DNA from 3 places in the Streptomyces sp. WG5 genome. Region 1 is predicted to be linked to each of the others. Evidence: riboswitches for the same ligand, from Rfam matches in the RefSeq annotation. Region 1 holds a riboswitch; each other region holds the start of a gene.

The links. Region 1 has a riboswitch for cobalamin ahead of ACP4IX_RS10160 (ABC transporter substrate-binding protein). Riboswitches for the same ligand answer to the same signal wherever they lie in the genome.
Region 2: another riboswitch for cobalamin. It lies ahead of ACP4IX_RS15015 (cobalamin biosynthesis protein); the one in region 1 lies ahead of ACP4IX_RS10160 (ABC transporter substrate-binding protein).
Region 3: another riboswitch for cobalamin. It lies ahead of ACP4IX_RS22565 (ribonucleoside-diphosphate reductase subunit alpha); the one in region 1 lies ahead of ACP4IX_RS10160 (ABC transporter substrate-binding protein).

The regions. Positions count from the first base shown of each region.
Region 1 is NZ_JBNGGC010000008.1:35,737-43,093, forward strand. Features, by position in the region: gene ACP4IX_RS10140 (hypothetical protein) at 1-1,532, shown strand, start outside; partial or broken gene ACP4IX_RS10145 (chemical-damaging agent resistance protein C) at 1,548-1,622, opposite strand; gene ACP4IX_RS10150 (BlaI/MecI/CopY family transcriptional regulator) at 1,700-2,086, shown strand; gene ACP4IX_RS10155 (M56 family metallopeptidase) at 2,093-3,025, shown strand; cobalamin riboswitch at 3,220-3,405, shown strand; gene ACP4IX_RS10160 (ABC transporter substrate-binding protein) at 3,469-4,548, shown strand; gene ACP4IX_RS10165 (FecCD family ABC transporter permease) at 4,629-5,657, shown strand; gene ACP4IX_RS10170 (ABC transporter ATP-binding protein) at 5,654-6,505, shown strand; gene ACP4IX_RS10175 (flavodoxin family protein) at 7,138-7,357, opposite strand, start outside.
Region 2 is NZ_JBNGGC010000012.1:123,454-130,810, reverse strand. Features, by position in the region: gene ACP4IX_RS15040 (hypothetical protein) at 1-497, opposite strand, end outside; gene ACP4IX_RS15035 (alpha/beta hydrolase) at 666-1,793, opposite strand; gene ACP4IX_RS15030 (class II aldolase/adducin family protein) at 2,164-2,847, opposite strand; gene ACP4IX_RS15025 (anion permease) at 3,072-4,307, shown strand; gene ACP4IX_RS15020 (hypothetical protein) at 4,342-4,563, shown strand; cobalamin riboswitch at 4,798-4,936, shown strand; gene ACP4IX_RS15015 (cobalamin biosynthesis protein) at 5,039-6,004, shown strand; gene ACP4IX_RS15010 (cobyric acid synthase) at 6,001-7,357, shown strand, end outside.
Region 3 is NZ_JBNGGC010000021.1:60,413-67,769, reverse strand. Features, by position in the region: gene ACP4IX_RS22585 (sugar ABC transporter substrate-binding protein) at 1-84, opposite strand, end outside; gene ACP4IX_RS22580 (GntR family transcriptional regulator) at 536-1,300, shown strand; gene ACP4IX_RS22575 (DUF3311 domain-containing protein) at 1,436-1,693, shown strand; gene mctP (monocarboxylate uptake permease MctP) at 1,690-3,300, shown strand; cobalamin riboswitch at 3,435-3,558, shown strand; gene ACP4IX_RS22565 (ribonucleoside-diphosphate reductase subunit alpha) at 3,684-6,092, shown strand; gene ACP4IX_RS22560 (ribonucleotide-diphosphate reductase subunit beta) at 6,092-7,168, shown strand; gene ACP4IX_RS22555 (hypothetical protein) at 7,081-7,326, opposite strand.

The sequences.
Region 1 (7,357 bases):
CCATGGCCCACTGGGGCATCGCCTACGCCCTCGGCCCGAACTACAACAAGCCCTGGGACGCCTTCGACGCCGAGGAGCTGACGCGCACCGTCGACCGCACCCACGCCGCCGTCGAACGCGCCCACGAGAAGGCGGCCCGCTCCGCCACCCCGGTCGAACGCGCCCTGGTCGGCGCGCTGCGCGCCCGCTACCCGCAGGCACGCGCCGTCGAGGACTGCTCGGTGTGGAACGTGCCGTACGCCGAGAGCATGCGGGCCGTGTACGAACTCGCCCCCGACGACCTGGACGTCGCCGCGCTGCACGCCGACGCGCTGATGAACCTGACACCCTGGCAGCTCTGGGACCTGCGCACCGGACTGCCCGCAGAGGGCGCCCGCACCCTGGAGGCGAAGGCCGTCCTCGACCGGGCCCTGGCCGCCGAGGGCGGACGCGAGCACCCCGGCGTCCTGCACCTCTACATCCACCTGATGGAGATGTCCGCCACTCCCGAGGCGGCCCTCGCCGTCGCCGACCGGCTGCGCGGCCTGGTCCCCGACGCCGGACACCTCGAGCACATGCCGTCCCACATCGAAGTGCTGTGCGGCGACTACCGGCGCGTGGTGTCGGACAACAGCGCCGCGATCGCCGCCGACGAGAAGTACCGCGCGCGGGCCGGGGCGATGAACTTCTACACCCTCTACCGCTCGCACAACCACCACTTCAGGATCTACGGCGCGATGCTCCTCGGTCAGTACGAGGCCGCCCTGGACGCCGCCGCGCGACTGGAGGCGTCCGTCCCCGAGGAACTGCTGCGCGTCGAGAGCCCGCCGATGGCCGACTGGCTCGAGGGCTTCCTGGCCATGCGGGTGCACGTGCTGATCCGGTTCGGCCGCTGGGCGGACATCCTCCGGCTGCCGCTGCCCGCCGACCCGCGCCTGTACTGCGTGACGACCGCGATGCTCCACTACGCCCGCGGGGTCGCTCTCTCGGCCACCGGCAAGGTCGCCGAGGCGGAGGCCGAACGCGTCCTGTTCCGCGAGGCGGCCGCCAGGGTGCCGCAGACCCGCACCCTGTTCAACAACACCTGCGCCGACATCCTCGCCATCGCCTCCGCCATGCTCGACGGCGAACTGGAGTACCGCAAGGGCGATCACGGCGCCGCCTTCGCCGCTCTGGAGCGGTCGATCGAACTGGACGACAACCTCCCCTACGACGAACCGTGGGGCTGGATGCAGCCCACCCGGCACGCCTACGGCGCCCTGCTCCTGGAACAGGGACGGGTCGCCGAGGCCGAGGCGGTCTACCGGGCCGATCTGGGGCTCGACGACACCCTTCCCCGCGCCCTGCAGCACCCGGGGAACGTCTGGGCCCTGCACGGACTCCACGAGTGCCTGGCGCGCCTGGGCAAGGAGGGGGAGGCGCGGATCGTGGCACAGCAGCTGAAGCTCGCCACCGCTCTGGCGGACGTACCGGTCGAGGCCTCCTGTTTCTGCCGCCTCGACACCGCGCCGGCCACCGGTGGTGCGGGCGGCTGCTGCGCCACGGACCACTGAGCGTCCCGGTCCGGGTCAGACGTTGACGCCGAAGTCCGCGGCGATGCCCGCCAGGCCCGAGGCGTACCCCTGCCCGACCGCCCGGAACCGACGATCTACAGTTCTGTAGAAGTACGCCCTATACGATGTGACCTCGGAAGGCGGACAGCGGCGGAAGGAGGCGGGACGTGAGGGATCACCGGCGTCCGCGGCGGCGGGGGCAGGGCGAGCTGGAGGCGCTGGTGCTGTCGGCGCTGCGCGAGGCGGACGGGCCCGCGACGGCCGGCTGGGTGCAGGAGCGCCTGGGCGGCGGCCTCGCCTACACCACCGTGATCACGATCCTGACCCGGTTGCTGGAGAAGGGCGCGGTCAGCCGCGAGCGCGCGGGCCGTTCCTTCGCCTGGACACCCGCCTCCGACCAGGCGGGCCTCGCCGCACGGAAGATGCGCAAGGTCCTGGACGCCGAGAGCGACCGGGAAGCGGTGCTGGCCAGCTTCGTCACCGGCCTCGACCCGGACGACGAGCGGCTGCTGCGCGAACTCCTGGGGCACGCGCGCGACGTGGGGGACGGCTGACGCCGCATGGGTGTATTCGTCTTCCTGCCGCTGGTCCTGCCCTTGACGGCCTGGCCGATCGCCCGGCTGGCCGAACAGCACCTGCACCCGCGGAGTGCGACCAGGCTGCTCACCGCGGTGGCCGCCGTGATGGCCCTGTGCAGCACGGTGTGCCTGGCCCTGGTGATGGTGGTCGGCACCGCGCAACTGCCCGGCAACCCCCTGCCGGACGGCTGGTCCGACCCCGAGGTGCGGGCGGCCGTGCCGTACGACGAGGTCGTCGGCAAGGCGGCGATCCCCGCGTTGTGCGCGGTGGTCGTGGCCTCGGCACGGGCCCTGTGGCGGCACGGCAGGGTGCGTCGCCGCGCCCACCGCGCGCTGGCCGGACTGCCGGGCACCGGAGTGGCCGTACTCCCGGACGAGGTGCCCTACGCGTACGCGCTGCCCGGCGGTCGCCGGGACCGCGTGGTGGTGAGCACGGCCCTGCTCGACTGCCTCGAACCGGCCGAGCGGCGCGCGCTGTTCGCGCACGAGCGGGCCCATCTGACCGCCCGGCACCATCACTTCCTGCTCACCGTCCGGCTCGCCGCCCTGGCCAACCCGTTCCTGCGGCCCCTGCGGACCGCCGTGTCCTACACGGCGGAGCGGTGGGCGGACGAGGAGGCCGCGCGGACGGTCGGCAACCGCCGTGCGGTGGCGACCGCGATCGGCAAGGCGGCCCTGGTCTCCCGGGGCACCCCGGTCGCCACCCTCGCCGGCCTCGCGGCGCCCGGCCCGGTACCGCGCCGGGTGGCGGCCCTGCTGGGCCCCGCTCCCGCTGTCCGCACCTGGCCCCCGGTGTTCACCTCGGTGGGCCTCGCGGCATGGGCCGCGGCCGCCGGAACCGCCGTGTCGGCGATGTCGTCCGCGAACGCCGCCGTCACGATGTTCCTCATCCTCCGCGCCGCGACGCCGCTCTGAGCGTCTCGCGCCCGCCCCTCCGAAGGACCCACGGAATCCCGGTCATTCGGGGCCGGCAGGCGGCAACGTCAGGGCGGCGAGCGCCGACGTCCACGTCATCGACACCGTACTCGGTCCCGAGAGCTGAGGCGCGGGCGGGCGGTGCCGCGGGAGGTCGGGCGGATGGCCGCCCCCCTGGCACCGCAGGGGCCCTGTGGTAGCTTGCGGGAGCCAGTCGAACCCACCTGGTGGGTCAGGGAATCCGGTGCGAATCCGGAGCTGACGCGCAGCGGTGAGGGGGACGGGCGGGACAACGGCCACTGGGCGGCACAAGCCGTCCGGGAAGGCGTCCCGCCCGGACGATCCCGAGTCCGAAGACCTGCTGGCACCCGCGCCGCGTACGGCGCGGGCCACACCGTACGAACGGGCTTCGCGTATGAGCCCTCGACGCCAGAGGATCTTCCATGTCCGCAGCGCGCCCCGCCGGCTCCCGCCGCTCCTTGCGTTCTTTCCGTCCCTTCCGCTCCCGCTTCTCGTTGCTGCTGTCCGGTGCCCTGCTGGCGTCCGGCTGCGGTTCCGGAACGACCGCCGCCGACTCCGCGGCGCCGGCCGAGGCCGCCGGTTATCCACGCACCGTCAGCGACTGCGGTCACAAGGTGGAGATCCCCGCGCCACCCGAACGGGCCGTCTCCCTCAACCAGGGCACCACGGAGATCCTGCTCTCGCTGGGCCTGGCCGACCGAATGGCGGGCACTGCCACCTGGACCGACCCGGTCATGAAGGGCCTGGAGAAGGCGAACGCCGGGGTGCCCCGGCTCGCCGACAACATGCCCTCCTTCGAGAAGGTCCTGGACGCCGAACCCGATTTCGTCGCCGCCTCCTTCGCCTCCACGCTCGGCTCCGGCGGCGTGGCCACGCGCGAGCAGTTCACCGAACTGGGGGTGCCCGCCTACCTGTCCCCGTCCGACTGTGTCGGCAAGGACAACAGCGGCGACGGCGACGGCGTCCGCAGCGAACCCCTGACCATGGACACCGTCTACGGTGAAGTCCACGACCTGGCCCGGGTGTTCGGCGTCGAGCAGCGCGGCGACGAACTGGTCGCACGCCTGAAGGCGCGGGTCGCGAAAGCCACTTCGGGCGTCGACGCCTCCGGTGTCACCCTCATGTACTGGTTCGCCGACTCCACTTCGCCCTACATGGCGGGCTGCTGCGGCGCCCCCGGCATCATGACCCGCGCGCTCGGCGCGGAGAACGCCATGGACGACACCCACGAGGAATGGCCCCAGGTCGGCTGGGAGACGGTCGCCGACCGAGACCCCGACGTCCTCGTCGTCGGAGACCTCACCCGCAAGTCCCAGACGGCCGAGACCGCCGCGAAGAAGATCGAGTTCCTGGAGTCCGACCCCGTCACCAAGAACATGACCGCGGTCAGGAAGAAGCGGTACGTGCTGCTGAGCGGGCAGGCGATGAACCCCACCATCCGCACCGTCGAGGGCGTGGAGAAGGTGGCGGCGGCGCTGCGCGCGTACGGCCTCACCCAGTGACGTCCGGAAGCCGGGTGACGCCGGGAAGCCGGAGGACGCCGGGCAGCCGAGAGACGTCCACGAGCCGGCGGACCCCCGGCCTGCGCGCGGCCGTCCGCCGCTCCCCGGTGTGGGTGGCGGCCGGCTTCGTCGCCCTGTGCGCCTCCGTGGCCGTCGCCGTCACCATCGGTCCCGCGGACATCGGCGTCGGCGAGGTCTGGTCCGTGGTCGTCGCCCATCTCGGCGGCGCCGCCCCCGGCGCGGACGTCACACCGATCCGCGACGGCATCGTCTGGAACCTGCGGCTGCCCCGTACCCTCCTCGCGGCGGTGTGCGGTGCCGGCCTCGCCGTGTGCGGCGCCGTGCTCCAGTCCCTGCTGCGCAACCCGCTCGCCGACCCCTTCGTCCTGGGCGTCTCCTCCGGCGCCTCGACCGGTGCCGTCCTGGTCGTCGTCCTCGGTGTGGGCGGCGGCGCGCTGTCCGTGTCGGGCGGGGCGTTCATCGGGGCGGTCTGCTCCTTCGCGCTGGTGATGCTGCTCAGTCACAGCCTCGGCGGCACCCCGGACCGGGTGGTGCTCGCCGGCGTGGCGGCGATGCAGCTGTTCTCCGCGCTCACGTCGTTCGTCGTGATGACCGCGGCCGACGCCGAGACCACCCGCGGCGTGCTGTTCTGGCTGCTCGGCTCGCTCGGCGGGGCGGGCTGGACGGACGTGTGGACGAATGCGGCGGTCCTGACCGTGGTCCTGGCCGTGTGCCTCGGGTACGCCGGGACACTGGACGCCTTCGCGTTCGGTCAGGACGCGGCGGCCACGCTCGGCGTCCACGTGGCCCGCACCCGGCTGGTGGTGCTGTGCGCCACCGCCCTGCTCACCGCGGCCCTGGTCGCCTCGGCCGGTGCCATCGGTTTCGTCGGTCTGGTGCTGCCGCACGCCGTACGGGCGTTGACCGGCCCCGGCCACGCCCGGCTGCTGCCGGTCTGCGCGCTCGCCGGGGCGGTGTTCCTGGTGTGGGTCGACACCCTGGCCCGTACCGTCCTCGAACCCCAGGAGGTCCCGGTGGGCGTGATGACCTCGCTCATCGGCGTGCCCGCCTTCGTCCTCGTCCTGTACCGCACCAGGAGGGCACGGTGACGCTGAACGCCGAGCGGGTCTCCCGCGCCGCCGGCGGGCGGCTCATCCTGGACGGCGTCGACCTGGCCCCCCGGCCCGGCGCCATGACCGGACTGCTCGGCCCCAACGGCTCGGGCAAGTCCACCCTGCTGCGGCTGCTCGCCGGCGTGCTCACCCCCGCCTCCGGCGTCGTCACCCTCGACGGCCGCCCGCTGGACCGGGTGGGCCGCAGGGACGTCGCCCGGCGGGTGGCCGTGGTCGAGCAGCAGGCGGACACGCAGGTCGAACTGACCGTCCGGGACGTCGTCCGGCTCGGCCGGATCCCGCACCGCCGCGCCTGGACGCCGACGTCGGCGTCCGACGAGGAGGCGGTCACGGACGCCCTGGAACGCACCGGACTGACCGGGCAGGCGGACCGGCTCTGGCACACCCTCTCCGGCGGCGAACGCCAGCGCGTCCAGATCGCCCGCGCCCTCGCCCAGCAGCCGCGGGAACTCCTGCTGGACGAACCGACCAACCACCTCGACATCCAGCACCAGCTCGACGTACTGACCCTGGTCGCCGCCCTGCCCGTCACCAGTGTGGTCGCCCTCCACGACCTCAACCTCGCCGCGATGTACTGCGACCACCTGGTGGTGCTGTCCGAAGGGCGGGTCGTGGCCTGCGGCGATCCCGCCGAGGTCCTGACCGCGGACCTGGTCGCCGAGGTCTACCGGGTGCACGCCGAGATCGCCCCCACCGGGCCGGGCGGCCGCCCGCACGTCCGGTTCCTCGGCACACTGACGGACACGCCCCGAGCGGCTGACGGTGCCCGGCTCGGCCGCCCGGGCGCCACCGCATCGCTCGAGCAACGCGAGCGACACGGCTGAGACGGCGCACAAGCCCGGGCCACCGACCGCCCCGCGGCCCCGGTGGACCCCGGACACCGTCGAGCGGCCGGGCTCACGGCTGCGCCGCAGGGGCGACCAGGAAGGGGGCCCACTCATCCGCCCCCGCCGTGGTGCGGCTACTGGCCCGGACGCCTCTCCCGCTCTGACGCCGAGGGCGTGGGGCGTACGCCGAGCCCAGTCGCCGACGGCCGACTGCCAGGAAATCGGCCGGCCCGCCCGACTGCGCCCGGCCGGCACCGCCCGCGGAGAGGAACCAGGACGCGCGGTCCGCCTCCCGCTCCCGCACCCCCGGCCCCCACGAGCCGGTCTTCGACCCGGAAGCCCCGCGCGCCGGATACCGCGCCGAACGCGACCGCGGGCCCGGCCCGGACGGCAACGCCCCGTACCCGCGCCCCACCGGCGCGTTCGCCTCCTCCGGCACCGACCCCCACGCCGACCCCGACTACGGTGGACCGCCCACTGACCGACCGCGTCGCGGCGCTCGTCATCGGCGGCAACGGCGGCGTCCTCCGCACCGAGCCTGCGCTCTTCCCGGCCGGCAGGCCCGGCCCGGATCCTCGCTCCGCCGGACTCGCCGCCGTACCGGACGCTCGGTCCTGCCGTCCGAGCGGTCAGTCCGTCAGCCCGGCGGCGAGTGCGGCCCCCAGTTCCCAGCAGGCCTCCAGCTCGCGCTTGCCGGGCTCACCGGCCACGCTCACCGCCGGCGCCGCGGGCTGCCAGCCGAGGCCGGTCGTGACCGACTCGATGCCGCGCACCGCGCCGGTGGTGTCGCTGCCGCCGTGCACGTAGTAGCCGAAGGGCCGGCCGCGCGTCTCGTCCAGACAGGGGTAG
Region 2 (7,357 bases), on a different contig from region 1:
ATGACCTCGGCCACGGCGGCCGGCTCCTGCCCGGCGGGCTCCGGGTGGGCCAGCGACCAGGCGTCGAAGAGGGCGACCCAGCCGCGCAGTACGGCGCTGTCGTCGCGGTTCCAGGCGCGCAGCCGCCAGCCGGGGCGGGCTCTGCCGCCGTGCACCTCGACCAGTCCGGCGAGACGGGCGGTGTCCCAGTCGGCGCGGACCTTGGCCGCCGTCAGGCCCAGTTCCCGGGCCGCGTGGTCGGCGGTCGCGTCGGAGAGGGTGGCCTTGCCGTCGGCGGTGGCGCCGCCGAGGGCGGTGTCGGCCCAGCGGGCGACACGGGCCGCGTCGGCCAGACCGGAGCGCGCCATTCTGGCCAACTCCGACCGGGCCGGCGTGCCCTCCGGGGGTCGCGGCGCGGCGCGGCGCGGACGCCGCTGGTTCATCGCTGGGGGGGCGGCGGCCAGGGGTCGGGGGCGGACGAGTCGAAGCCTGGAGTCGCGCGGGATACGGGACGTCACGGGTGCAGTCTTCCGGTTGACGGTCCGAAAACCCAAACGGAATGCCGCGACTGACGCCGGGGACGGCGGACGCACGGGTGCGGCACGCCGTCCGGCATCGGATCAGGCCAGTGGTACGACGCTAAACGGAACCGGGCGGGCCCACGCCGGCGCGTGGGTGCGGCGGGATCACACCAGGGGGGTCATGAAGCGGCGCAGGGTCTCTTCGTAGTCGTGCGGGTCGACGTTCCACATGGCGCCGTGCGCAGCGCCCTCGACCGGGTGCAGGGCGACCAGGCGCGGGTGCGTGTCGGCGAGGCGGCGGGAGAGCCGCCAGGGGGCCACCGCGTCGCCGGGGCCGTGGAAGATCAGGGTCGGGACCGCCGGGCGGTGGAGGCCGGCGGTCGCGGCGTCGTGGTCGGCGCGCAGCCCGGCGCGGCCCTGGGCGGCGCGGACGGCGAGCGGCAGGAGGGCGCCCGGCGTTCGGCGGGCGGCGGCCAGGGCGCGCAGGGTGGTCTCCCAGCTGAGCACCGGTGAGTCGAGGACGAGTCCCGCGATGCGGTCGCGTACGCCGGAGAGCGCGGCGGTGCGCAGGGCCATGGTGGCGCCGGTGGACCAGCCGAGCAGGACGACCTGGCGGGCGCCGTGGCCGAGGGCGTAGCGGACGGCCGCGTCCACGTCGCGCCACTCGGTCTCGCCGAAGTGGTGCAGGCCGTCCGGCGAGGGCGGGGCGCCGGCGTCGCCGCGGTAGGCGAGGGCGAGCACCGGGACGTTCCGGCGGTGCAGGGGGGCCATGAGGTTCATGGCGTGTTCGCGGGTGGCGCCCAGGCCGTGCACGGCGATGATCCAGGTCGGGCGGGCGCCGGGCAGGAACCAGGCCGGGAGGGGTCCGAGTTCGCCGGGGACCTCGACGTCGGCGTGTTCGAGGTCCAGGGCGGTGCCCGGATCGCCGACGTACAGGTTCGGGGTGAACCAGGCCCGGTCGCCGGCCGCGAGGGTGCCGTGCGTGACGCGTTCGAGGCGGCGTACGACGGTGTCGGCGCCGTGCTCGGCCGTGTCGAGGACCTCGCCGACCACCGCGTGCGAGCCGTCCCCGGCGAGGCCGTAGCGGCCGGGGCGCAGCGCGGCCAGATCCCGGGTGAGGGTGATCTGCCCGGCGGCGGTGCCGTGCACGGTGAGCCGGGGCTCGGTGGGCAGGGGCCTGCCGGGGGGCGCCTTGAGCGCGACGTCGGCGGCGAGCCGGCCGGCGACGACGCTCGCCGCTCCGGCCGCCAGGGCTGCGGTGACGGCGGCGGCCGTCGCTGTGACAGTGCGCATGGGGCCAGTCTCCTGGGGGAGTCCTCGGGCGGCCAGTGGGGCGGGCGGCGGGGGGTGACGTGCCCCGCCGGGGGCGCCTGCCGGGCCGGGAGCCATGAGTCGGTCCTGCTTGCCGGTACCCCCGAAGCCGCGCGGTACGCGCCGTGCCGGAACGCCGGAGCCGGGTTCCGTCGACGGAACAGCGGCCGGGCCCCGTACCGGCGACCGGGTGGCCGGCCTCCGTGCCGGTGGACGGGCCTCCTCCGTGCCGGTGGACGGGCCTCCTCCGTGCCGGTGGACGGGCCCTCTGCCGGTGGACGGGCCCTCTGCCGGTGGACGGGCCCTCTGCCGGTGGACGGGCCCTCCGTACCGGTGGCCGACCGCCCGTTCGTCAGCCCCGCTGCCCGTACCCCCGGAGCCGTTCCGTCACCTCCGTCAGCTGGTGGTCCGTCAGCAGCGACGGTGTGCGGCCCGGCACGGAGGAGGCCGTCAGCCAGAGGCGGCACATCCACTCCAGCTGGGCCGTGCGGTCGTACGCCTGGCCGAGGGAGGTGCCGTAGGTGATCGTGCCGTGGTTCTGGAGGAGGCAGCCGGTGCGGTCGGTGAGGGCATCGAGCATGTTGCGGGCCAGTTCGTCGGTGCCGTAGGTCGCGTAGGGGGCGACCCGGACGGGGCCGCCGAGGGCGGCGGTCATGTAGTGGACCGGCGGGAGCTCGGGGACGAGGACGGAGACCGCCGTGGCATGGACGGCGTGGGTGTGGACGACGGCCCGGGCGTCGGTGGCGCGGTACACGGCGAGGTGCAGGGGCAGTTCGCTGGTGGGCACCAGCGTGCCGAGCACCTGCCGCCCGTCGAGGTCGACGCCGGTCACGTCACCCGGGGCCAAACGGTCGTAGGGCACACCCGAAGGAGTGACCAGCACCGTGTCGTCGACGCGTACCGATACGTTGCCGGAAGTGCCGACCACCAGCCCGTCCGCCACCGTCCGCCGGGCCGTCGCGACGAGTGCCTCCCAGGCGGCCTCCCTGGACCGTTCCTCGTCGCCCCGCACCTCTGTGACCCGCGAATACGTCACAGTCACCGTCTCCTTCCGGGCATCTGGAGCCCCCTGCCGTGCCGCCGCCGGCCGGCCTCGCGGCGATCCTGCCAGGCACGTCTCCGGAGAGCATCGGACCGGACACGCAGAGGGAGGGGGAGGCGCCGGTTCCGGTCACTGTGGCGCCCAGCCCAGTTCATCTTCCGTTCACTCTGGTTACCTACGTTCGTCCAGCCAATGACCTCGAACGATTGCCTGGGTAAATGGAAAGCTTCTCGCTGATCCTCGCGATTGTGGTGGTAACCGCACTCGCGTTCGATTTCACGAACGGTTTCCACGACACCGCGAACGCGATGGCAACGACCATTTCGACCGGTGCGCTCAAGCCCAAGGTGGCGGTGGCGATGTCCGCCGTCCTCAACCTTGTCGGCGCCTTCCTCTCGGTGGAGGTCGCCAACACGATCTCCAAGGGTCTCGTCGACGAGACCGGCATCCGTCCCGAGGTCATCTTCGCCGCCCTGGTCGGCGCGATCCTCTGGAACCTGCTGACCTGGCTGGTCGGGCTCCCGTCCAGTTCCTCGCACGCCCTCATGGGCGGCCTGATCGGTGCCGCGGTCGCCTCGGCGGGCGTCGGCGCGGTGAACGGCGACGCGCTCGTCACCAAGGTGCTGATCCCGGCGATCGCCGCCCCGATCGTCGCGGGAGTCGCGGCGCTGCTCGGCGCGCGACTGACGTACAAGCTCGGCCGCAAGGCCGACGGCCGGGCCGCCGCGAAGGGCTACCGCGCCGGGCAGATCGCCTCCGCCGGGCTGGTCTCGCTGGCGCACGGCACCAACGACGCGCAGAAGACGATGGGCATCATCACCCTGGCCCTGGTCGCCGGCGGCTCCCTCGCCCCCGACTCCGACCCGCCCCTGTGGGTCATCCTCTCCGCGGGCGTCGCCATCGCGCTCGGCACCTACCTCGGCGGCTGGCGCATCATCCGCACCATGGGCAAGGGCCTGACCGACCTTCAGCCGCAGCAGGGCTTCGCCGCACAGACCAGTGCCGCCACGGTCATCCTGGCCTCCTCGCACCTCGGCTTCTCCCTCTCCACCACCCACTCGGTCTCCGGCGCGGTGATGGGCGCGGGCCTCGGCCGCAAGGGCGGCGTGGTGCGCTGGTCCACGGCCACCCGGATGTTCGTCGCCTGGGGTCTGACCCTGCCGGCCGCGGCCCTGGTCGCCGCGATCGCCGAGTGGGTCTGCGGCCTGGGTGACTGGGGCACCGCCCTCGTCGCCGTCTTCCTGGTCGCCTCCAGCGCCGCCATCTGGAAGGTCTCCCGGCGCGAGGTCGTCGACCACACCAACGTCGTCGACGAGCCCGAGCCGTCCGGTGTGGTGACCACGGCGATGGCCGCCGTGTCCCCGCCCCCGGCGGGCGTCACCGAGGACCTGGCGGGCACCGTCGCGGCCTCCGCGTCCGACTCCAAGGCCCCGTCGGCCACCACCACCGTCTGAGCCCGCGCCCCGGGTACGAAGGAAGCGAACCTCCATGAGCATCGACTGGGCAGCTCTCGGCTCCGTCTTCGGGGTCAGCCTCGTGGCCACCGTGGTCCTGGTGGGCCTGTTCACCCTCGGCATCACCGGCCTCTCCCGCCAGGAGCGGGCCGCCGCGCAGGGCGGCTCCGCGGCCCTCGCGGTCACCGGCGCGTACGCGTGCTTCGCGGCCTGCGCGGCGGCGGTGGCGTACGGGATCTATCTGATCGTCGCCTGACCCACGCCGGTCGTCGCCCGGTCCACGACGGTCGTCACCCGACCGCGAAGGCCGCCCGCCCGCGAGGGCCGTACGACCGACGCACGTCACCCGACCCTCCGCGCACACCCGTGAGGCGGGGCGCGGGACGGACTCCGACCGTCCCGCGCCCCGCCTTCTTCTCGTGCCGGCGCACACCGCCCGCGTGTGGGCCTTCGCACACTCCCCCGCCGCAGGTCAACGCCAGGTTGACTGGTGTTCGCGGGCCGTGGTGGACTTCCGGAGCCAATACGGCGGCAGGAGAGGAAGCCCGGTGCGAATCCGGCGCGGTCCCGCCACTGTGACCGGGGAAGGATCCCCGGGAGCCAGGAACTCTCACCGCCGGTCTCTTCGAACCAGGGCGCGGACACCCTGAGTGAGGACATACCGCCATGCTCGGCTGCCGATCGACGTTCAGCACCAGGTTCTTCCCTGACCGTGTGACCGGCTGAGCCCCGTGCGTGCCGAACGCGTCTTCGCGTACGGCGCCGCCGCCGGCCTCCTCGGTGACCTCCTCCTCGGCGATCCGCGCCGCGGACACCCGGTCGCCGCGTTCGGCCGTGCCGCCGGTGCCGTGGAACGGGTGCTGTGGCGTGACCACCGCGGGTGGGGCGCGCTGCACACCGCCGTGTGCGCCGGTGGCGCCGCCGCCCTCGGGCTGGCCGCCACCCGCGCCGTACGCCGCTCCCCCGCCGCCTCCGTCGCGCTGACCGCCGCCGCCACCTGGTCGGTGGTCGGCGGCACCTCGCTCGCCCGCGAGGCGAGCGCCATCGGCCGTGCCCTGGAGGCCGGCGACGTCGAGGCGGCCCGCGCGCGGCTGCCGCACCTGTGCGGGCGGGACCCGCAGGCGCTGGACGCCGACGGGATCGCCCGGGCCGTCGTGGAGTCCGTCGCCGAGAACACCTCGGACGCGGTGGTGGGCGCCCTGGTGTGGGGTGCCGTGGCCGGGGTGCCGGGGCTGGTCGGCTTCCGGGCCGTGAACACGCTGGACGCGATGGTCGGCCACAAGTCGACCGAGTACCGCCGCTACGGCTGGGCCTCGGCCCGCCTCGACGACCTCGCGGGGTGGCCCGGCGCCCGGCTGACCGCCGTCCTGGCCACCGTGGCCGGCGGCGATCCGCGGGGTGCCGTACGGGCCTGGCGCGCCGACGCCGCGCAGCACCCGAGCCCCAACGCCGGTCCCGTGGAGGCCTCCTTCGCGGGCGCCCTGGGCGTGCGGCTCGGCGGGACGCTCTCCTACGGCGGGCGGGTCGAGCACCGGCCCGTCCTCAACGGGGCGGCGGGACGCGCCGTCCGGGCCGGTGGTGGCGACATCGACCGTGCCGTGCGGCTCTCCCGGCGCGTGGGCTGGCTGGCGCTCGGCGTGTGCGCGGGCGCGCGGCTGCTCGGCCGCCGGGTACTCACACAGGGACGTGACTCATGAGCGGTGGCCTCCTCGTCGCCGGCACCACCTCCGACGCCGGCAAGAGCGTCGTCACCGCCGGGATCTGCCGCTGGCTGGTGCGTCAGGGCGTCAAGGTCGCGCCCTTCAAGGCGCAGAACATGTCGCTGAACTCCTTCGTCACCCGCGAGGGCGCCGAGATCGGGCGGGCGCAGGCCATGCAGGCCCAGGCGTGCCGCGTGGAGCCGACCGCGCAGATGAACCCGGTGCTGCTCAAGCCGGGCGGCGAGCAGAGCAGCCAGGTCGTGCTGCTCGGCAAGCCGGTCGGTGAGATGAGCGCCCGCGGCTACCACGGCGGACGGCAGCAGCGGCTGCTCGGCACCGTGCTGGACTGTCTGGCCGAACTGCGGGCCACGTACGACGCGGTGATCTGCGAGGGGGCGGGCAGTCCGGCCGAGATCAACCTGCGCCGGACCGACATCGTGAACATGGGGATCGCCCGGGGCGCCGGGTTCCCCGTCCTCGTCGTCGGCGACATCGACCGCGGGGGCGTCTTCGCGTCCTTCTTCGGCACGGTGGCGCTGCTGGCGCCCGAGGACCAGGCGCTGGTCGCCGGGTTCCTCGTCAACAAGTTCCGCGGTGACGTCTCGCTGCTGGAGCCGGGGCTGGAGATGCTGCACGGCCTGACCGGGCGGCGGACGTACGGCGTGCTGCCCTTCCGGCACGGGCTCGGCATCGACGAGGAGGACGGGCTGCGCGTCTCGCTGCGGGGGACGGTGCGGGAGTCGGTCGTCACGCCGCCCGTCGGCGAGGACGTGCTGCGGGTCGCCGTCTGCGCGGTCCCGCTGATGTCCAACTTCACCGACGTCGACGCGCTGGCCGCCGAGCCGGGTGTCGTGGTGCGCTTCGTGGACCGGCCGGAGGAGCTGGCCGACGCGGATCTCGTCATCGTGCCGGGGACGCGGGGGACGGTCCGGGCGCTGGAGTGGCTGCGGGAGCGGGGGCTCGCGGACGCCATCGCGCGCCGGGTGGCCGAGCGGCGGCCCGTGCTCGGCATCTGCGGCGGTTTCCAGCTGCTCGGCGAGCACATCGAGGACGACGTCGAGTCCCGCGCCGGGCACGTGGACGGGCTCGGACTGCTGCCCGTGCGCGTGCGGTTCGCGCGCGAGAAGACCCTCACGCGGCCGGTGGGCGAGGCCCTCGGCGAACACGTCGAGGGGTACGAGATCCACCACGGGGTCGCCGAAGTGACCGGGGGCGAGCCCTTCTTGGACGGCTGCCGGGTCGGCCAGGCCTGGGGCACGCACTGGCACGGCTCACTGGAGTCGGACGGCTTCCGCAGGGCGTTCCTGCGCGAGGTGGCCGCCGCCGCGGGCCGCCGCTTCGTACCGGCTC
Region 3 (7,357 bases), on a different contig from region 1:
GCCGTTGTCGTCGGAGCCCCCGCACGCCGCGATGGATGCCATCATGCCCGCGATACCGATCGCGGCTATCAGCTTGCGCTTCACGCCACCCTCCTCAGGGATGCCACAAACCCCCCTGCCTCCCTGCGGTTCAAGCGTGAACGCGTGCCGCTCCTGGGGCCGGGACCTGGACCAATGGTGTAGACCAGTACGGGGAGCTTGGCCCAGACCAATAGGGCTGTCAAGGGTGTTCAACCACGGCCCCCTCGTCCGTGATGCGACCGAGATATGCAGGGACCTTTCATTGCGCAACGGGCAGATCGGGCGGACCGGGACCGGGTGTACCACCGCCCACCCCATGACGTGCCGGTACGGCCCCGAACGCGCGTACCAGCGGCTCCGGATGGCGCTGTGGACTAGACCAGCAGGGGCCGCGCAGGTATACAGAAGGGATCACGGAGCGTGCGGGACCGTACCGGCACGAAGCCGTGCCACGATGTGAGCCGTGGCCGACAGGGATATCGGTCGCTTCGGCACCGGAGCCGGGAAGGCAGAGATGAGCACCGACGTCAGCAGTGCGGAGAACGAGGGTGGGGCGACCGTCCGTACCGCGCGCGTGCCCAAGTACTACCGACTGAAGAAGCACCTGCTCGACATGACCCGGACACAGACTCCGGGCACGCCGGTCCCGCCCGAGCGCACGCTGGCCGCGGAGTTCGACACCTCGCGCACCACCGTGCGCCAGGCCCTGCAGGAACTGGTCGTCGAAGGCCGGCTGGAGCGCATCCAGGGCAAGGGCACCTTCGTCGCCAAGCCCAAGGTGTCGCAGGCCCTGCAACTCACCTCGTACACCGAGGACATGCGGGCCCAGGGCCTCGAACCCACCTCGCAGCTGCTGGACATCGGCTACATCACCGCCGACGACCGGCTCGCCGGACTGCTGGACATCACGGCCGGCGGACGGGTGCTGCGCATCGAGCGGCTGCGCATGGCCAACGGCGAGCCCATGGCCATCGAGACCACCCACCTCAGCGCCAAGCGCTTCCCGGCCCTGCGCCGCTCGCTGGTGAAGTACACGTCCCTCTACACCGCCCTCGCCGAGGTGTACGACGTCCATCTCGCCGAGGCCGAGGAGACCATCGAGACCTCGCTGGCCACGCCGCGCGAGGCCGGCCTGCTCGGCACCGACGTCGGCCTGCCGATGCTGATGCTCTCCCGGCACTCGCAGGACCGGACCGGCCAGCCGGTGGAGTGGGTGCGCTCGGTGTACCGGGGCGACCGCTACAAGTTCGTGGCCCGGCTGAAGCGGCCCCGGGACTAGACCGACTCCGCCTCCACGTCCCCGAGATTGCGGTTGAGGACCGATATGCGGACGAGGTCTTCCGCAGTCCTGACGCCGTCCCCTACATTTCGTGCGCACTGCACGAGGTGATCAGCGAGGGGACGGAGCCACCGCATGTCACAAGCCCCGGAAGTGAGCAGAGGGCCGACGGTGACGCCGGTGCGCGTCGTCATCGGCCTCTGCCTTGCCGCACCGTTCGTCGCCATGCTGTGGGTCGGTTCGTACGCGAAGACGGACCCGGCCTTCATCGGCATCCCGTTCTTCTACTGGTACCAGATGGCGTGGGTGATCGTCTCCACCGTGCTCACGGTGATCGCCTACAAGCTGTGGCAGCGTGACCAGCGCGCCCGCCGGGAAGGCGGGGCCAAGTGAACGACGGCGTGAACGGCGTCGCACTCGCCGTCTTCATCTTCTTCTTCGTCCTCGTCACCGCCATGGGCTTCCTGGCCGCCCGCTGGCGCCGGGCCGCGAACGACCAGAGCCTCGACGAGTGGGGCCTCGGCGGCCGCTCGTTCGGCACCTGGGTCACCTGGTTCCTGCTGGGCGGCGACCTGTACACCGCGTACACCTTCGTGGCCGTCCCGGCGGCGATCTACGCGGCGGGCGCGGCCGGCTTCTTCGCGGTGCCCTACACGATCCTGGTCTACCCGCTGATCTTCACCTTCCTGCCGCGGCTGTGGTCGGTCTCCCACAAGCACGGGTACGTGACGACGTCGGACTTCGTACGCGGCCGGTTCGGCTCGAAGGGGCTGTCGCTGGCGGTCGCCGTGACCGGCATCCTGGCCACGATGCCGTACATCGCGCTCCAGCTGGTCGGCATCCAGGCCGTGCTGGACGTGATGGGTGTCGGCGGCGGCGAGGACACCAACTGGTTCGTCAAGGATCTGCCCCTGCTGATCGCCTTCGGCGTGCTGGCGGCGTACACCTACTCGTCGGGTCTGCGCGCGCCCGCGCTGATCGCGTTCGTCAAGGACACGCTGATCTACATCGTGATCGCGGTGGCCATCATCTACATCCCGATCAAGCTGGGCGGCTTCGACGACATCTTCGCCGCGGCGAACGACAAGTTCACCGAGTCGGGCAACGGCGGACTGGTGCCGGACCACGGCGGCCAGTGGACGTACGCCACCCTGGCGCTCGGCTCGGCACTCGCGCTCTTCATGTACCCGCACTCGATCACCGCCACGCTGTCCTCGCGCAGCCGTGAGGTGATCCGCCGCAACACCACGATCCTGCCGCTGTACTCGCTGATGCTCGGTCTGCTCGCGCTGCTGGGCTTCATGGCGATCGCGGCGGGGGTGAAGGTGGAGAACGGGCAGCTGGCGATCCCGCAGCTGTTCGAGAACATGTTCCCGGACTGGTTCGCCGGCGTGGCCTTCGCGGCGATCGGCATCGGCGCGCTGGTCCCGGCGGCGATCATGTCGATCGCCGCCGCGAACCTCTTCACCCGCAACATCTACAAGGACTTCATCAAGCCGGACGCCACCCCGGCGCAGGAGACGAAGGTCTCCAAGCTGGTCTCCCTGCTGGTGAAGGTGGGTGCGCTGGTCTTCGTCCTCGGCATGGACAAGACGGTCGCGATCAACTTCCAGCTGCTCGGCGGCATCTGGATCCTGCAGACCTTCCCGGCCCTGGTCGGCGGCCTGTTCACCCGCTGGTTCCACCGCTGGGCACTGCTCGGCGGCTGGGCGGTCGGCATGGTCTACGGCACGCTCGCCGCGTACGGCGTCGCCTCGCCGACGCAGGAGCACTTCGGCGGCTCCTCGAAGGAGATCCCCGGCATCGGCGAGATCGGCTACATCGGCCTCACCGCCTTCGTGCTGAACGTCCTGGTCACCGTGGTCCTGACCTTCGTCCTGAGGGCGGCCAAGGCGCCCGACGGCGTCGACGAGACCAAGCCGGGCGACTACACGGCGGACGCGGGCGACCCCGGCGTCGAGGTGGAACTGCCGCCGGCCACGGCGGGCGCCTCGCACTGACCCCTGGCACGCGTCGGGCCGTCGGAGAGATCCGGCGGCCCGTTGTCGTACGCCCGGAACACGACCACGCGCTGACGTCCCGGCACGGACCGGCACTACATCTGGGGGTGCTCGCGGAACACGGCACAAGATGTATGCTCATGCTCGCTGTCGCCGCAGGGGAATCCGGTGCGAATCCGGAACTGTCCCGCAACGGTGTACTTGTGTGCGTCTGTACACGAGTCGAGTCCGAGGACCTGCCGACAGTGCGCCCGGCCGTCCCGGTCCGGGTGCCATGACGTCCGGGCCTCGTGGAATGGGCCGGTGGACGCGACGCCGCGTGCGCTCGTGAGCTGCCCCCTGCCCTCCGCCAGGCCCCGTGCCGAGCGAGGGAGTGCCCCCACGTGACCATCGCGCCAGCCGACCCGGTTTCAGCCACCCCGGTGACGACTTCAGCGACCTCAGCGGCTCCGCTGCCCGGAGCGAGCGAGGAACCCGACAACCCGGGTGCCGCCCTGCTGCGCACCCTGACCGGGCTGACCGCCGACCTCCCCGACGCCGACGCCGGCCGGGTCGCCGCCGCCGCGCTGCGCGGCCGGTCCGCCCGCGCGGACGAGTCCGAGCTGCGCGAGCTCGCCACCGAGGCTGCCGCCGGGCTCATCTCGGAGGACCCGGTCTACTCCCGGCTGGCCGCCCGGCTGCTGACCCTCGGCATCCGCGCCGAGGCCGCCTCCCAGGGCGTCACCTCCTTCACCGGGTCGGTCGCCACCGGCCACCGGGAGGGCCTGATCGCCGACCGCACCGCCGCGTTCGTCCGGCTGCACGCGGACCGCCTGGACGCGCTGATCGACCCGGCCGCCGACGACCGCTTCGGCTACTTCGGGCTGCGCACCCTGTACAGCCGCTACCTGCTCCGGCACCCGATCACCCGCAAGGCCGTCGAGACGCCCCAGCACTTCCTGCTGCGCGTCGCCGCCGGGCTCGCCGAGGACGACACCGTACGGTCCGTCGACGAAGTGGCCGCCCTCTACGGGCTGATGAGCCGCCTCGACTACCTGCCCTCCTCCCCCACCCTGTTCAACTCCGGTACGCGGCACGCCCAGATGTCGTCCTGCTACCTCCTCGACTCCCCCAAGGACGAGCTGGACTCCCTCTACGACCGCCTCCACCAGGTCGCCCGCCTCTCCAAGCACGCCGGCGGCATCGGCATCGCCTACTCCCGCGTCCGCGCCCGGGGTTCACTGATCCGCGGCACCAACGGGCACTCCAACGGCATCGTCCCGTTCCTGAAGACGCTGGACGCCTCGGTCGCCGCCGTGAACCAGGGCGGCCGGCGCAAGGGCGCGGCGGCGGTCTACCTGGAGACCTGGCACGCGGACATCGAGGAGTTCCTGGAACTGCGGGACAACACCGGCGAGGACGCCCGCCGCACGCACAACCTGAACCTTGCGCACTGGATCCCCGACGAGTTCATGCGCCGGGTGGACGCCGACGGGCAGTGGTCGTTGTTCTCCCCCGCCGACGTGCCCGGGCTGACCGACCTGTGGGGCGAGGAGTTCGACGCGGCCTACCGCGGGGCCGAAGCCGCGGGGCTCGCCCGCAGGACCCTCCCCGCCCGCGAGCTGTACGGCCGTATGATGCGCACGCTCGCACAGACCGGCAACGGCTGGATGACCTTCAAGGACACCGCCAACCGCACCGCCAACCAGACCGCGGAGCCCGGACACGTCGTCCACTCCTCCAACCTCTGCACGGAGATCCTGGAGGTCACGGACGACGGCGAGACCGCGGTCTGCAACCTGGGCTCGGTCAACCTCGGCGCGTTCGTCGACCGGGCGGCCGGCGACATCGACTGGGAGCGGCTGGACGCCACCGTCCGCACCGCCGTCACCTTTCTCGACCGGGTCGTGGACATCAACTTCTACCCGACCGAGCAGGCGGGCCGCTCCAACGCCCGCTGGCGTCCGGTCGGCCTCGGTGCGATGGGCCTCCAGGACGTCTTCTTCCAGCTGCGTCTGCCCTTCGACTCACCCGAGGCGAAGGCCCTGTCCACCCGCATCGCCGAGCGGATCATGCTCGCCGCCTACGAGACCTCCGCCGGCCTCGCCGAGCGCCACGGCCCGCTGCCCGCCTGGGAGAAGACCCGCACCGCCCGGGGCGTGCTGCACCCCGACCACTACGGTGTCGAGCACACCTGGCCGGAGCGCTGGGCGGCCCTCCGCGAGCGCATCGCCGCGACCGGCCTGCGCAATGCCCTGCTCCTCGCGATCGCGCCGACGGCGACCATCGCCTCCATCGTGGGCGCCTACGAGTGCATCGAGCCGCAGGTGTCCAACCTGTTCAAGCGCGAGACGCTGTCGGGCGAGTTCCTCCAGGTCAACTCCTACCTGGTGGACGACCTCAAGCGACTCGGGGTGTGGGACGCCCGCACCCGCGAGGCGCTGCGCGAGGCCAACGGCTCGGTGCAGGGTTTCACCTGGATCCCCGAGGACGTCCGCGCGCTGTACCGCACCGCGTGGGAGATCCCGCAGCGCGGCCTGATCGACATGGCCGCCGCCCGCACCCCGTACCTCGACCAGGCGCAGTCACTGAACCTGTTCCTGGAGACGCCGACCATCGGAAAGCTCTCCTCGATGTACGCGTACGCCTGGAAGCGGGGCCTGAAGACCACGTACTACCTGCGCTCCCGCCCGGCGACCCGCATCGCCCGCGCGGCCCGCGCCCAAGCCACCGCCCCCGTGCAGCAGACCCCCGACCCCGACGCGGTCGCCTGCTCCCTGGAAAACCCCGAGTCCTGCGAGGCCTGCCAGTAATGACCACCGAAACCCCCGCGACCCCCGCGACCCCCGCGTCCCCCGCGACCCCTGCGACCCCTGCGACCTCCGCGACGAAGAACCTGCTCGACCCCGGCTTCGAGCTGACCCTGCGCCCCATGCGCTACCCGGACTTCTACGAGCGCTACCGGGACGCCATCAAGAACACCTGGCACGTCGAGGAGGTCGACCTCCACTCGGACGTCGCCGACCTCGCGAAGCTCAGCCCCGAGGAGCAGCACCTGATCGGGCGGCTGGTGGCCTTCTTCGCCACCGGCGACTCGATCGTGGCGAACAACCTGGTGCTCACCCTCTACAAGCACATCAACTCCCCCGAGGCGCGGCTGTACCTGTCCCGCCAGCTCTTCGAGGAGGCCGTGCACGTCCAGTTCTACCTGACCCTGCTGGACACCTACCTGCCCGACCCGGACGACCGCGCCGCCGCCTTCGCGGCCGTGGAGAACATCCCCTCGATCCGGGAGAAGGCCGAGTTCTGCTTCAGGTGGATGGACTCGGTCGAGTCGATCGACCGCCTGGAGAGCAAGGCCGACCGCCGCCGCTTCCTGCTCAACCTCATCTGCTTCGCGGCGTGCATCGAGGGCCTGTTCTTCTACGGCGCCTTCGCCTACGTCTACTGGTTCCGCAGCCGGGGCCTGCTGCACGGCCTGGCCACCGGCACCAACTGGGTGTTCCGGGACGAGACGATGCACATGTCCTTCGCCTTCGACGTGGTCGACACCGTGCGCAAGGAGGAGCCGGAGCTGTTCGACGACGCGCTCCAGCAGCAGGTCACCGACATGCTGCGGGAGGCCGTCGAGGCCGAGCTGCAGTTCGCGCGCGACCTGTGCGGTGACGGCCTCCCGGGCATGAACACCGACTCGATGCGGCAGTACCTGGAGTGCGTGGCCGACCAGCGCCTGTCGCGCCTCGGCTTCGCTCCGGTGTACGGCTCCGAGAACCCCTTCTCCTTCATGGAGCTGCAGGGCGTTCAGGAGCTGACCAACTTCTTCGAGCGGCGTCCCTCGGCGTACCAGGTGGCGGTGGAGGGCACCGTCGACCTGGACGAGGACTTCTGAGCCTCCTCCTCCACCCCGTGGTCCTCCTGGGCCTGCCTGAGCTGACGGTCGACGCGCCTGTCGCGCACGATGCCGATCACCGAGGGGAGGACCATGAGGACCAGGAGTCCGAAGGTCACGAGCATTCCGATCAGGGCTTCTGTCTGGTTTCCGGTCATGACACCACTGTCACGCCGGAGACTCCTTACC